4 regions of the Brucella sp. BE17 genome follow, and region 4 is predicted to be linked to each of the others. Evidence: riboswitches for the same ligand, from Rfam matches in the RefSeq annotation. Region 4 holds a riboswitch; each other region holds the start of a gene.

Region 1 (3,467 bases), on a different replicon from region 4:
CGTATCTGGCGGCGGGCGCCATAATCCGACAATCATGCGCATGCTGGTCGAGCGCGCCGGTGTGGAACTGGTGCCGGTCGAATCGCTGGGTTGGCGAGGGGATGCAGTTGAAGCTGAATGTTTTGCGTTTCTTGCCGTGCGGGCTTTGCGGGGGCTGCCGATCAGTTTTCCAAGCACGACGGGGGTGCCCGCACCGATGAGCGGTGGGATGCTGGCCGAACCGCGATAGGTTTTATTTTAAAACGGAATTGCAGACAGCAAAACGCCCGCAGCGATGGGAGGAGGAGTTCGCTGCGGGCGGATTGATAAAGCGCGACTGGGAGGAGGAGTGCCGCGCTTTGCGTCCGGTTTTTGGGAGGAGGAGTAAACCGGACGAGTTGTAAATAGGATCGCTGCATTGTGATTACAACAGACGATCCTGCAACCGAGATATGCACAATTTGCAAAGCGGAAAATAAAGCCGCCTCAGCAGCGGTTGAACGCGCTGAGGCGGTAAATCGTCGCCAAAGCCCCCAATGGCGAGATATGATCTCTAATAGCATAAGTCTGACGCGAGAAAATATACCCGTTACAGCTTTTGATGGAAAAATCCACACTATGTTAAATTCGCAACATCGGCATGATGTGTGGATTTTAAGGACATGTGTTTCAGTTAAATTCTTTAAAAAACAGTTTGTTATCTCGTAGCCAGTTGCAGAGTGTTCCTTATCCGCCGAGGCGTTCAGCGATCCGCGTCCTGTTGACTGCCATGGCCTCCTTTGAAGGTTCCCAATCACAACACCACTCCGGCGCAAAGCCGAGGAGGAGTTCGTGCGTCATTGTGAACTGTGGCGCGTATCCTCTGGCTCTCATTTCTGCCACCAGTGCAGCCTGCCTTTTCGCCAAGTAGCCAAGGCGTGGGTAGAAAAAGCGCACATGGCCAGTTCCAAGCGTATAAGCGGAAGGATTGCGGGAATCGTCCGGCGTTTCGCCACGGGCAATGGCCGCGCGCACCAGTGCGAAAACCCGCGGCAGTTCACGATATTCCGCGACAAGATGCGGACCAGTCAATTCTGATGGCGGAATGCAGTTTATGCGCGTCAATTTCGATGCTCGCTATGCTGGAAACAAATGATTTGAACTGTGTAAAAAGGAGCAATCAGCTATTCCCCAGTTTTTTCACATTCCGTATGTCCTGCTATTCCACAGGGATTATAAAATCTATCGCTCATTTTCGCTTTTTTCCGATCTATCCCCAAATCCATCTATTGACGAGTTTTTAACTTCGTCTACCATATCTTGTGTATGAGGTTCTCTCGATTCGCAATCGAGGGCTAAGACGGGAATTCGGTGCGTTTCATCTGTCAGGGTGAAGCAAAGCCGAAGCTGCCCCCGCAACTGTAAGCGGTGAGTTCTGTCCATCATGTCACTGGCGAAAGCCGGGAAGACGGGCGAGAACGTTGATCCGCAAGCCAGGAGACCTGCCTCTTACAAGTACGTCCACGGGCGGGGTGTCCGGCTGGCGCGCAATTTTATGGCAAGGTTCCTTGCCGGTTGCAGCCCCGATTTCCCGCTCACAGCTTCGGGGTGAAGTCCATGTTCAGACAGTTCAGTTTCAGTCGTTACGGCTTTTCCATCAGGGAATAGTATTTGTTCATCGCGCAGGTCTGACCTGCGTTGATCGATCCCCCATTGCATGTCTCTTGCCGCGCATCGTCAAGCTGCGCGAACGATCCTTTGTGTGCCGTCCAAATCAGTGAGGAAAAAATGAATATCACCGTCTACAGCAAGCCCGCCTGCGTCCAGTGCACTGCTACCACGCGCGCGCTTGATCGTCAGGGTGTCGATTATGAAGTTGTCGATATCTCCGTTGATGCAGACGCTTTCGATCTCGTACACGGTATGGGCTACCGGCAGGTTCCGGTCGTCGTTGCCGGTGAAGCGCATTGGGCTGGTTTCCGACCCGACATGATCAGCGCGCTCGCCTGAGAGACATGCTCATGAGCCTGCTCGTCTATTTCTCCAGCCGATCCGGCAACACGCATCGCTTTGTGGAGCGGCTTGGGATGCGGACCGACCGCATTCCAATGGAGGTGGCGAGCGCTTTGAACGTGAATGAGCCTTTTGTGCTTGTCACGCCGACTTATGGTGGCGGTGGCACCAAGGGCGCAGTACCCAAGCCTGTCATTCGTTTTTTGAACGATGTGGGCAATCGCTCTCTCATTCGCGGCGTGATCGCCGCGGGCAACAGCAATTTCGGCGCGGCTTTTGGCATCGCTGGCAACATTATTTCCGCCAAATGTCAGGTTCCCTATCTCTATCGCTTTGAGCTTCTGGGAACAGACGAGGACCTTGGCAATGTCAGAAACGGGATGGAACGATTTTGGACACGGCAGATACAACCCTGATCCGCGAGCACGAGGCGGAGCCATTGGCGCTTGATGCGCCGGAACCCGCATCCACGCGCAGCAGCAAGCCGATACAATCCTTCGAGGGAATGGATTATCACGCGCTCAACGCAATGCTGAACCTCTATGACGATGAGGGGAAAATTCAACTCGATTGCGACCGGCAGGCCGCACGTCAATATTTTCTCCAGCACGTCAACCAGAACACGGTGTTCTTTCACAATCTACGTGAGAAGCTCGATTATCTGGTAAGTGAAAACTATTACGAAACGGAGGTGCTGGACCAGTATTCCTTCAATTTCGTGCGCGACCTGTTCGATGAGGCTTATGCGAAGAAATTTCGCTTCCCGACCTTCCTTGGCGCGTTCAAATATTACACCAGCTATACGCTGAAAACGTTCGACGGAAAGCGCTATCTGGAGCGCTACGAGGATCGTGTCTGCATGGTGGCGCTGACGCTTGCGCGCGGCAATGAGCAACATGCGCGCGAGATGGTCGATGAGATTATTTCAGGCCGCTATCAGCCCGCGACGCCGACTTTCCTCAATGCCGGCAAGAAACAGCGCGGCGAACTGGTGTCCTGTTTTCTGCTGCGCGTCGAAGACAATATGGAATCCATTGGTCGTTCGATCAATTCTGCCTTGCAACTCTCCAAGCGCGGTGGTGGCGTGGCGTTGAGCCTCACCAATATCCGCGAAGCGGGCGCTCCCATCAAGCAGATCCAGAACCAGTCCTCGGGCATCATCCCGGTGATGAAGCTTCTCGAAGACAGTTTTTCATATGCTAACCAGCTTGGTGCACGTCAGGGCGCGGGCGCAGTTTATCTGCATGCGCATCACCCCGACATCATGCGTTTTCTTGATACTAAGCGCGAGAACGCGGATGAGAAAATCCGTATCAAGACGCTTTCACTCGGCGTAGTGATCCCCGATATTACCTTTGAACTCGCGAAAAATGACGAGGATATGTACCTGTTCTCGCCTTATGACGTAGAACGGGTCTATGGTGTGCCGTTGACCGAGATTTCGGTTACGGAAAAATATCGCGAGATGGTCGATGACGCGCGTATTCACAAAAAGA
Region 2 (3,467 bases), on a different replicon from region 4:
CTCGTAAGGCCTATGATCGTTCCAATTTTGTTAAGTAGGTATGAAAGTCTATGTCTTGGCTGCGCTTGATGACGGCCTTACATTTTTGTCGCTAAGCCCGGTGTAACGATCAGCTATCCGGCTGGTTATGCCGGTCCCGTGACGACACCCAGCGCCACATGCGATAGCAGAGGCGAGATTGTGGTTATCTGAGCGCCCAATGAGAAATGAGGCTAGAGGATGGTGAAACGCAAAGGCGCTGGCAGCTTGAATTGCTGTTTGCCGTTTTAAGTTAGACTGGATGTGGACGACGGCCTGCCCGGTTCTCGCGGCGAATGGGTGACCATCTCAACCATATTACAGTGCCGGTAAGATTGGCGCCGCGATATGGCAGCAGGCTAAAAATCATCATCGCAAACTCCGTAGAATGTGCACGCTACCATACGGCACGCTGAATGTTTCTATTTTGGTTTATTGTAGAGACTGTGGCGGAGCATCACCCTTGAGACGAAATTGATTTAGTTAAGAAGAGGATTTTCGGCTCATTATAGCTCCATCAAAGGAAGCGAAGATGAGACAGAAATCTGTGCCGCAGACATCTACTTCCTAAAAGACGATCAGGAGTGCTAAAGCGCATTTTTCCTCATGGGGCGGCCAATTTGCGGCTCTAAACTTTCATCATCGCGACCTACCTTTGGGCATCAGCAGCCTTGGCGGCCGAATATAAAGAACAAACCTTCCGTACCAATCAATGTACGAAGCGACGGTATCACCCTTGCGGAAATATGCTCCCGACACGCCGCCAGCGGCCAGAATAGGCGAGCGGTCCGGGCGGGTTATCTGTTTTTCGCTTTCCATGCGTGCTGTGCGCCAGTGGCATATCGTGTCGGCTCGCCGCCTATAGTCGTGGGACAGCTCCGGATTTAGGCAATGAGGGGCCGGGAAGCGGATGAAAATTTCATATACAGAATAATTTGACATTATCATATATGACTTAAAGATATAAACATTTCTTTATGTTCTCTTGACAATCTGCGTCAGATGCTGGAAGTTCACCATGCCTAGGTTCTCCGGTGGTCGTTTGCGACACGCCGGGGCTAAGAGGGAAGTCGGTGCCCCGTCCCATTCGGGAAAGCCGGCGCTGCCCCCGCAACTGTAAGCGGCAAGCTTATGTCCACAATGTCACTGGGGTTTTTCCTGGGAAGACGGACCAGAGCAATAGCCGTGAGCCAGGAGACCTGCCTTGGTGAAATAACGTCCACGGGCGGGGTGTCCCGGTGTGCCGTAGCGAAGGCCGCGTAGCGGTATGTATCGCTATGAGTTCGCTGACCCATGCCCCCAACTCATCGGGGTGAGCCATGTCTCAAACTGCAATTTCAGTCGCCACCAAGGGCAAGCCAGCCGTCGATCGCCAGCGGATCGCGATGCGTCACGCTTTTACGTTCTGCCTCAAGAGCCATCGTTTTGATGAGAACTATCATCCCGCAGACAATACGCGTATCACGACGAATTTCGCTAATTTGGCCAGAGGGGAGAACCGCCAGGAGAACCTCCGTAACACCTTGAAGATGATTGACAATCGTTTCAACGCTCTGGCGCATTGGGATAATCCCAAAGGCGATCGTTATTCTGTAGAACTCGAAATCATTTCGGTCGAGATGAATATTGATGCGGAAGACAATCAGGATGCTTTCCCACTGATTGAAATCTTGCAAACGAATATCGTCGATCGGAAGACAAATCAACGCGTCGAAGGCATCGTAGGGAATAATTTCTCTTCGTATGTTCGAGATTATGACTTCAGCGTCGTGCTGCCCGAATACAATAAGGGGCGCCCCGCATTCAGCGCTCCGGATGACTTCGGCGATCTGCATGGAAAACTGTTCAAATGTTTTCTCAATTCCCATGCTTACAAAGAGCATTTTCGTAAGCCGCCGGTCATATGCTTGAGTGCATCCAGCAGCAAGACGTATCACCGCATTGGAAATCACCATCCCGTATTGGGTGTTGAATATCAGCAGAATGAATTATCTTCGACGGACCAGTACTTTCAAAAAATGGGGCTGCAGGTTCGCTTCTTCATGCCGCCGAACAGTGTTGCGCCTTTCGCTTTCTATTTTGTTGGCGATCTCCTCAATGACTACACTAATCTTGAGCTTATCGGCACAATCAGCACGATGGAAACTTTTCAGAAAATCTATCGGCCTGAGATTTACAACGCCAATTCCGTAGCTGGGTATCGCTTTCAGCCAAGTCTAAAGCATGAGGACTATTCACTAACACGCGTGGTCTATGATCGCGAAGAGCGTGGCCGGCTTGCTGTTGAGCAGGGAAAATTCGCTGAAGAGAACTTCATTAAACCGTATAAGACCGTCCTTGAGCAGTGGTCTGCCAACTACACCCTTTGACGAGCCAAAACAAAAGGTTGCCTATCATGAAAAGACTATTGCCTACGTCGACCGCCGGCAGTTTGCCAAAGCCTTCTTGGCTTGCAGAACCTGAAAAACTTTGGTCGCCTTGGAAGTTGCAGGATGATGAATTAATTGCGGGCAAGCAAGATGCTCTGCGCTTGTCTTTGGACGATCAACAACAGGCTGGCATTGATATCGTCAGTGACGGCGAGCAAACGCGCCAGCATTTTGTAACGACGTTTATTGAGCACCTCGACGGGGTCGACTTTGAAAAGCGTGAAACGGTCAGAATCCGCAATCGTTACGATGCGAGTGTGCCGACGGTTGTTGGCGCTGTATCGCGTCCAAAGCCGGTTTTTGTCGAAGACGCTAAGTTCTTACGTCAGCAAACTCAGCAACCTATCAAATGGGCCTTGCCGGGACCTATGACTATGATCGATACGCTTTATGATGCCCATTATAAAAGCCGTGAGAAACTGGCGTGGGAATTCGCAAGGATACTCAATGAAGAAGCCCGGGAACTGGAGGCTGCCGGCGTCGATATCATCCAGTTCGACGAACCGGCATTCAACGTCTTCTTTGATGAGGTCAATGATTGGGGTGTCGCTACCCTGGAGAGGGCAATTGAAGGTCTTAAGTGCGAAACTGCCATCCATATTTGCTATGGCTATGGCATTAAGGCCAACACTGATTGGAAAAAGACCCTGGGATCCGAGTGGCGTCAATATGAGGAATCCTTCCCCAAACTACAAAAGTCGAATATCGACCTGATCTCGCTAGAGTGTCAGAACTCGCATGTTCCCATTGACCTTATTGAACTCCTTCGAGGCAAAAAGGTGATGGTAGGGGCCATCGACGTCGCAACTCAAACGGTTGAAACTCCGGAGGAAGTCGCCAGCACTTTGCGAAAGGCACTTCGGTTCGTTGATGCCGACAAGCTCTATCCATGCACCAATTGCGGGATGGCTCCGCTACCTCGGAAAGTAGCTCGAGGCAAACTGGACGCTTTAAGTGCAGGTGCAGAAATCATCAGAAGAGAGCTTTCGGCCTAGTTCTGGCCGAGCAGCGGGAGTCAGA
Region 3 (3,467 bases), on a different replicon from region 4:
ACCATATCCCATGGCGAACCGTCCGCATCTGCCTCGTTCATGCGCTCGATAAATTCACCGAGCCCCGCTTCATGCAAGACGGCCGCAACGGCAAGATCGCTAAAATTATCGGCATCTCCCGGCAGTCCGACAAGCTTTTTCAACGAGACCGAAGGAAATTTGGCTTCCTGTGTCGCATAGAGCACGGAGGCGTTTTGCGGGAAGATGATTTCGCCTGCACCGTAAGACCAGAGACCATTCAGCGCCTTGATAAATGAGGTTTTGCCCGAGCCGGATTCACCGCGCATATAGACCCAATCCCCCGCACGAATATTGATCACCCCCGAGCGCAGGAACGGCGTTTCGGTGTCAGGCCCCTGCATGAGCGCCAGATTGCGGACCGACAGCCCGAAACGCGGATGCTGCGTAGCAAAGGCAAAGCGGTTGATGCCGGAGCGGGCATAAAATTGTGCCGGATCGCTCACATTTTCAATCGATTGCGCAAGGCCGGTAACGCGACCTGCATTGGCGCGCAAATTGGCGATGGCCGGCATAACCTGAATGAACCATGAGCAGTCATTGATCATGGCCGCGACCAGCTCAGCGCCCGTCACATAATTACGAAAATTCACGGCACCACTCATATAGGGAAGCAGGCCCGGTATATAGGCGATAATACGGTTGGAGAGAAAGCCATAGGCCTGCGAAAAGGCCAGATAACTCGCATCGAAGCGGTTGAGCTTATGCCACGTTTGATCGACATCCGTGTAAAGACGGTTGTTCACCGATTGCTGAACGGGTTCGCCTTTGGACGCGGAAATCTGGAAGCTGCGACGCAGAAGCGTGGTCCATTCTCCACGGTAGGAGCCTTCCGCCTGCTGCATGCGCAGGTTCAGCCGCTCAAGACGGCGACCAATCAAGACAGCTATCAGCGTGCCGAGCGGTACATAAAGCACGATGGCCGCAAAAGCGAGAAACGCGCCGCCATAGGCACCGAACAGTTCCAGCCCCTGAACCTCGGTTGACATTTCAATGAGTTTTTGCCCAACAAAAAAGCCGGACATCAGAACACCAACAATTCCTGTCACCAGACCAATGGCACCACCAGTCATGCCCTTGACCGATTCCTGCAGGCGCTGATCGACATTATCGATATGATCCTTGCCGCGGCCCTGCTGCAAATGGAAATGCGCGTGGCGTCCGTTCAGCATCGCGCTCGAGAACTGGTCGTTGAGCCATTTGCGCCATTTGCGATGCAAGGTCGTCGACAGAAAATGCCGCGAGCCGACGAGCATCACGTCCTTGGCAAGCATCAGTGCAATGAGAATGCCAGCGTTGGCTGCAATAGCCAGAAGCGGATGCTGCACCGGAGCCGTGTTGACGTTAACGATGGAGTTCATCATCAGGCCGGAGGCCTCGGCCACCCAGACCGTCGTCTTGCTGACGATTGCTGTCAAAACAAAGATCGCGATGGTTAGCGCCCAGGCTTCTTTCCAGCGGTCCGAAACCCAGTAGGCGCGCATCAGCCCCCAGAAGGATGTCATTGAAGCCATGGCAGACCGTTCCCCTGTCTGCAGGGTATGCCGATCTGTCTGCCGTATTTGCTTCAATTGATCACCTCGCTCAAGCCACTGCGATAACGCGCTGTAACATATTGCAACAAAGTGTGCTTAACACAGTATTAATAGTCAATACAAAACGCGAGCACATAAGGGTGAGTTCTATGCCTGAGAGGGCCAATAGATTGAAAACACTGAGCTATAATAATCACTAATTAACCAAAAAAACTTTCCCGAAAGTCCAGGTTTTCGATGAGTCCATTGTTACAGAAAATAAAATTCAAACGATTTGACCTTTCCCTCGCTGCGCAAATCACTTTAACATTTAAAGATATAAAGATTTCTTTATATGATATTGACACGACATCAGTTCTCGCTCACACTAAAGTAATCGTGGTCCTCGCCGCCAATCGGGTGGCGAGGCTAAGAGGGAATCCGGTGCGTTAGGTATTTATATTAAACACAGGTCCGGAGCTGCCCCCGCAACTGTAAGCGGCGAGCCGACATTCATTTCAAGTCACTGGAATGCGTATTCCGGGAAGGCGAATGAAGGCTTTGACCCGCAAGCCAGGAGACCTGCCATGATGCAGTAACGTCCACGGGCGGGGTGTCCCGATGTGTCGCAGCAACCGCGCTTCAGCGGGCGGTTTTGCGTTGCACGCATCCTAAAGCCCCTGCCCCAACCTGAATCGGGGTAAACAGTCATGTCAAACGCCACCATCGCTACCGCCACGCTGGGCGTGCCGCGCATCGGCCGCCATCGCGAACTTAAATTCGCGCTTGAATCCTACTGGTCGGGCAAGAGCGACGCATCGCAGCTCCTGGATACGGCAAAAGCGCTCAGAGCCGCCAACTGGCTCGAGCAGAAACAAAGCGGTATCACAAAAATTCCATCGAATGATTTCTCGCTCTATGACCATGTGCTCGATACGGTCGCCATGGTGGGTGCCATTCCATCCCGTTATGGCTGGACCGGCGGAGAGGTCTCACTCGACACTTATTTTGCCATGGCACGTGGGCTCGAAGGTGAAGCTCCATCCTGCGGCCATAACCATCACGAGCACAGCTCTTCAGGTGTGACCGCAATGGAAATGACCAAATGGTTCGACACAAATTATCATTATTTGGTGCCGGAACTGGCAGACGATCAGGAGTTCGCGCTCTCAAGCACCAAAATTCTAGATCATTTTCTGGAAGCCAAGGCGCTAGGTGTCCATACGCGCCCTGTTCTACTTGGCCCTGTGACATTGCTGAAACTCGCCAAACCGACGACGCCGGGCTCCAACCCGCTTACGCTGTTGCCGAAACTGTTGCCGGTCTATGTGCAAATTCTGCAAAAGCTGGCAGGCGCTGGCGCAGACTGGGTGCAGATCGACGAACCCGCACTTGTTCTGGACTTGATCCCCAACGAACTGGCGGCCTATGAACTCGCATACAGGCACCTGGCATCTGACGCCCACCCAAAAATCATGTTGACGACCTATTTCGGCGCGCTTGGCAACAATCTCGATACGGCCCTGTTACTGCCCGTAGCAGGACTGCATGTCGATCTGGTCCGTGCGCCGGAACAGCTTGCAGACATCGCTGCAAAGATAAGTCCTGAACAGGTTTTGTCACTTGGCGTTATCGACGGACGCAATATTTGGCGCTCCGATCTCGTTTCGATCATCGACCGGATAAAGCCGATCTTCGAGCAGCGCGGTTCCCATGCAATCGAGATTGCGCCATCCTGCTCGCTTCTGCATGTGCCGATTGATCTGGATCTCGAAGATGCGCTCGACGCGGATTTAAAAAGCTGGCTTGCCTTCGCCAAGCAGAAGATCGATGAACTGACCGTTCTTGGCAAGGCGCTGGCGTCGGGAAAAAACACCGTGCTGCCGCAACTGGAAATTGCAAGCGAGGCCATCGTCGCACGAAAAGCGTCCACAA
Region 4 (3,467 bases):
CGTCGCGCACGTAAATGCCGCCCATGCCAAGCGGGCCGGTTTCGCGGATGGCATCGAGCGGAAAATACTTATCGCGATCCCATTGAAGCGCGTGCGGCGCAATGCGATCTTCGGCAAATTCCCGTGCCATGTCCTGAATGGCCCGCTGATCCTCGTTTAACTCAAATTGGTTGTGGTGGGCCTCATCCATGGTTTCCTCCCTATGAACATCGCGCCTCCATATACAAATAGATCACAGCCGCGCCCAACTGCCAACGCGGCAGTGAAATAATGTTGCTCAATTCTGCAACAATCTGTTGTGCGTTTTTACATATAAGATTTCGCAAGGTGCTGTCATTGCAAGCGGCCAAGACTTCCGCTAGGCACAACGCATGGCACGCGCGATCATGTTTCAGGGGACGGGTTCGGATGTCGGCAAGAGTGTTCTTGTCGCGGGGCTTTGCCGTGCGGCGCGCAATCGCGGATTGAAGGTGCGCCCTTTCAAGCCGCAGAACATGTCGAACAATGCTGCTGTCAGTGATGACGGCGGAGAGATTGGTCGTGCGCAATGGCTGCAAGCCTTGGCATGTGGTGTGCCCTCGTCGGTGCATATGAACCCGGTTCTGCTTAAACCCCAAACCGACATGGGCAGTCAGATTGTCGTGCATGGAAAAGTGTATGGCGAGGCACGTGGACGCTATTACCAGCAATTAAAGCCGCAATTGATGCAAGCGGTCTTGCAATCCTTCGCACATGTCAGTCAGCACGCCGATCTGGTGCTGGTGGAAGGGGCTGGTTCTCCTGCCGAGATCAATCTGCGTGCAGGCGACATTGCCAATATGGGATTTGCAACGCGCGCGAATGTGCCGGTTGTCCTTATCGGCGATATCGACAGAGGCGGGGTCATTGCCTCGCTGGTCGGTACGCATACAATCCTTACGCAGGAAGACCGTGCCATGGTGCGCGGCTTTCTCATCAATAAGTTTCGCGGCGACATTTCGCTGTTTGATGACGGGCTTGCAGCAATCACGGATTTTACCGGTTGGCGCTCTTTCGGGGTGGTGCCTTGGCTGAAGGCCGTATCACGGCTTCCGGCGGAAGATTCGGTTGTGCTGGAACGAGCTGTGCGCGGTGAAGGGAAAAGTTTCAAGGTGGCCGTGCCCATGCTGCCGAGGATCGCCAATTTCGACGATCTGGATCCGCTGAAAGCCGAACCACAGGTCGAGGTGGTCATGGTGCCGCCGGGGCAGGCTTTGCCGCAGGATGCAGGTCTTGTTATCCTGCCGGGAACAAAATCCACGATTGCCGATCTTTGTGCCTTTCGAGAGAACGGCTGGGACCGTGATCTGGAAATGCATGTACGGCGGGGCGGCCATGTGCTGGGTATTTGCGGCGGGTTTCAGATGCTGGGCAATCGGATCAGCGATCCAGATGGCATCGAGGGACAAACATGCGAGGTCAATGGATTGGGGCTGCTTGACGTGGAAACAGTCATGGAGCCGGAAAAGATCGTGCGCAACGTCACGGCGACCTCGCTTTTCCTTAATGCACCGATCGAGGGGTATGAAATCCACATTGGTCGTAGCACCGGCCCTGATGCAGCGCGCCCCTTTTCTCGCATTGGCAATCATGACGATGGCGCAGTTGCTGCGGATGGCCGGATTATGGGAACTTATCTGCACGGCGTGTTCGGTTCTGATCAATTCCGGCAAAAGTTTCTGGCAAGGCTGGGCCTGCGCGGCTCAGGCGAGAACTACCGCGCCAGTGTTGAAACGGCGCTTGATGAGCTGGCTCAAGAACTGGAAGCCTGTCTTGATATCGATGCCTTATTTTCGCTTCCATAGTCACTTTCTGGCTCGCGCTCAGGTCTTTGCCCAGGCGTGCTTGGTCAGGGCTGACAATGTGCAGTGGGCGCGCCCCGCACGCGCCAACTGATAGAGTTTGGCGAAACGCGGGGACGCTGGTGGTTGGTGTGATGCTCTATCGTCAGGCCAATTGACGCCGCTCTGGCAGAAGCCTAATGTTTGATCATGCGACAGGTTTTGCCGGGATGAGAGTCCCGGCAATGCGAAAAGGGAATGCGACGGACGGACCCAAGCCGGGCGTCTTTATCGCAGCCGACCCCGCGACTGTAGAGCGGAGAGGGATGAAACAGGCCGGGCAACCGGCAGCCACTGGAAACCATAATTTCCGGGAAGGTGTTTTACTCCTTACGACCCGTGAGCCAGGAGACCTGCCTGTTGCGTGAAGGACATCATGTCCGCACCCGATGGGAGGTTTTCCCTGCTGCCTGCACGGAGGTTGTCATGGCTGCGCGTAACGAAAATTCACTCAGTACTACACTCCCTTTGCCCCTTGCCACCCGTCTTGTGACGGCCTCGTTGTCGCTTCTGCTCGGAGCCTTCCTGATCTACGGTGTTGGACTGGCGCATTCCGACACGCTGCACGATTCGGCACATGACACGCGTCATGCCTATGGGTTTCCCTGCCACTGATCTGGGCCATAAGGCTCTGCTGTTTTCACAAACTGGGAATTGAAAAACGCTCAATGGTGGACGGCCATTGGAGCGGGTTTTCTGTTGAGGGACAAAAATGTTGATTCGTTATTTATTGGCCACGCTTGCCGCAGGCCTGCTGGCAGGGGTTCTGGTGACGCCTGTCATGTATCTCAAAACCGTGCCGCTGATTCTTGAGGCAGAAACTTACGAAGATGCTGGGGGCGGGCATAGTCATACAGAAGCAGACGCTGCGCCGCACGACCATGATGAGGTGGCAGCAAATGAGGAAGAGGGGGCCGAGCTGCCTTTTGGACGCCTCGGAAATACCTTGCTCGCCAATCTCGTTGCAGGCGCGGGCTTTGCCCTGTTGCTCGGAGGTACAGCACTTCTGGCTGGTCGCCGCATCACGGTGCGAAACGGCATTTACTGGGGTGTTGCCGGTTTTTTTGCTGTGGCGTTCCTGCCGGCGCTCGGCCTTTCGCCGGAACTGCCAGCAATGCCTGCCGCAGAGCTTGCGACGCGGCAGCTCTGGTGGCTGGTGACGGTGCTGTTCAGCGGAATCGGTCTTTACCTTATCGTATTGCGATCCGAAATCTGGGCAAGAATCGCGGGTCTAGCGCTCATTATTGCGCCGCATCTTTATGGTGCGCCGCACCCGCATGACATTGCATCGCCCGTTCCCGCCTTGCTTGCGTCGCAATATGCGGTTTCCTCGCTTGCAACCAACCTGTTTCTGTGGGCAGTGATTGGTCTGGCACTGGGCTGGTTCATCCAGACCTACGCATCAACGGAAATCGAAGGCTGAAACCATGGCTCCGCCGCGAACTGAATTTGCAAAAATCACTTTCGTTCTTGGCGGAGCGCGTTCGGGGAAATCGTCTTTTGCCGAGAAGAAGGTTGAAGCCTCCGGGCTTCAGCCCGTTTATCTCGCAACCGGACGCGCATTTGATGGCGAAATGGAAAACCGTATTGCCATTCATCGCGACCGTC

What was found. A riboswitch is a leader RNA that binds a small molecule or an ion and turns the genes downstream of it on or off. The one in region 4 is predicted to bind cobalamin.
Positions count from the first base shown of each region.
Region 1: linked by a shared signal. The riboswitch ahead of nrdH (glutaredoxin-like protein NrdH) and the one ahead of AAIB41_RS05595 (CbtB-domain containing protein) in region 4 are both predicted to bind cobalamin.
Region 2: linked by a shared signal. The riboswitch ahead of AAIB41_RS13880 (DUF1852 domain-containing protein) and the one ahead of AAIB41_RS05595 (CbtB-domain containing protein) in region 4 are both predicted to bind cobalamin.
Region 3: linked by a shared signal. The riboswitch ahead of metE (5-methyltetrahydropteroyltriglutamate--homocysteine S-methyltransferase) and the one ahead of AAIB41_RS05595 (CbtB-domain containing protein) in region 4 are both predicted to bind cobalamin.

Region 1 is NZ_CP154468.1:319,491-322,957, forward strand. It holds gene AAIB41_RS12960 (anhydro-N-acetylmuramic acid kinase) at 1-229, shown strand, start outside; gene AAIB41_RS12965 (pyrimidine dimer DNA glycosylase/endonuclease V) at 706-1,083, opposite strand; cobalamin riboswitch at 1,271-1,483, shown strand; gene nrdH (glutaredoxin-like protein NrdH) at 1,747-1,968, shown strand; gene nrdI (class Ib ribonucleoside-diphosphate reductase assembly flavoprotein NrdI) at 1,980-2,387, shown strand; gene nrdE (class 1b ribonucleoside-diphosphate reductase subunit alpha) at 2,363-3,467, shown strand, end outside.
Region 2 is NZ_CP154468.1:542,363-545,829, forward strand. It holds cobalamin riboswitch at 1,026-1,240, shown strand; gene AAIB41_RS13880 (DUF1852 domain-containing protein) at 1,404-2,387, shown strand; gene AAIB41_RS13885 (methionine synthase) at 2,414-3,442, shown strand.
Region 3 is NZ_CP154468.1:789,096-792,562, forward strand. It holds gene AAIB41_RS14975 (ABC transporter ATP-binding protein/permease) at 1-1,532, opposite strand, end outside; cobalamin riboswitch at 1,916-2,137, shown strand; gene metE (5-methyltetrahydropteroyltriglutamate--homocysteine S-methyltransferase) at 2,243-3,467, shown strand, end outside.
Region 4 is NZ_CP154467.1:1,140,179-1,143,645, reverse strand. It holds gene AAIB41_RS05605 (isobutyryl-CoA dehydrogenase) at 1-190, opposite strand, end outside; gene AAIB41_RS05600 (cobyric acid synthase) at 372-1,823, shown strand; cobalamin riboswitch at 2,000-2,235, shown strand; gene AAIB41_RS05595 (CbtB-domain containing protein) at 2,286-2,474, shown strand; gene AAIB41_RS05590 (CbtA family protein) at 2,572-3,282, shown strand; gene cobU (bifunctional adenosylcobinamide kinase/adenosylcobinamide-phosphate guanylyltransferase) at 3,287-3,467, shown strand, end outside.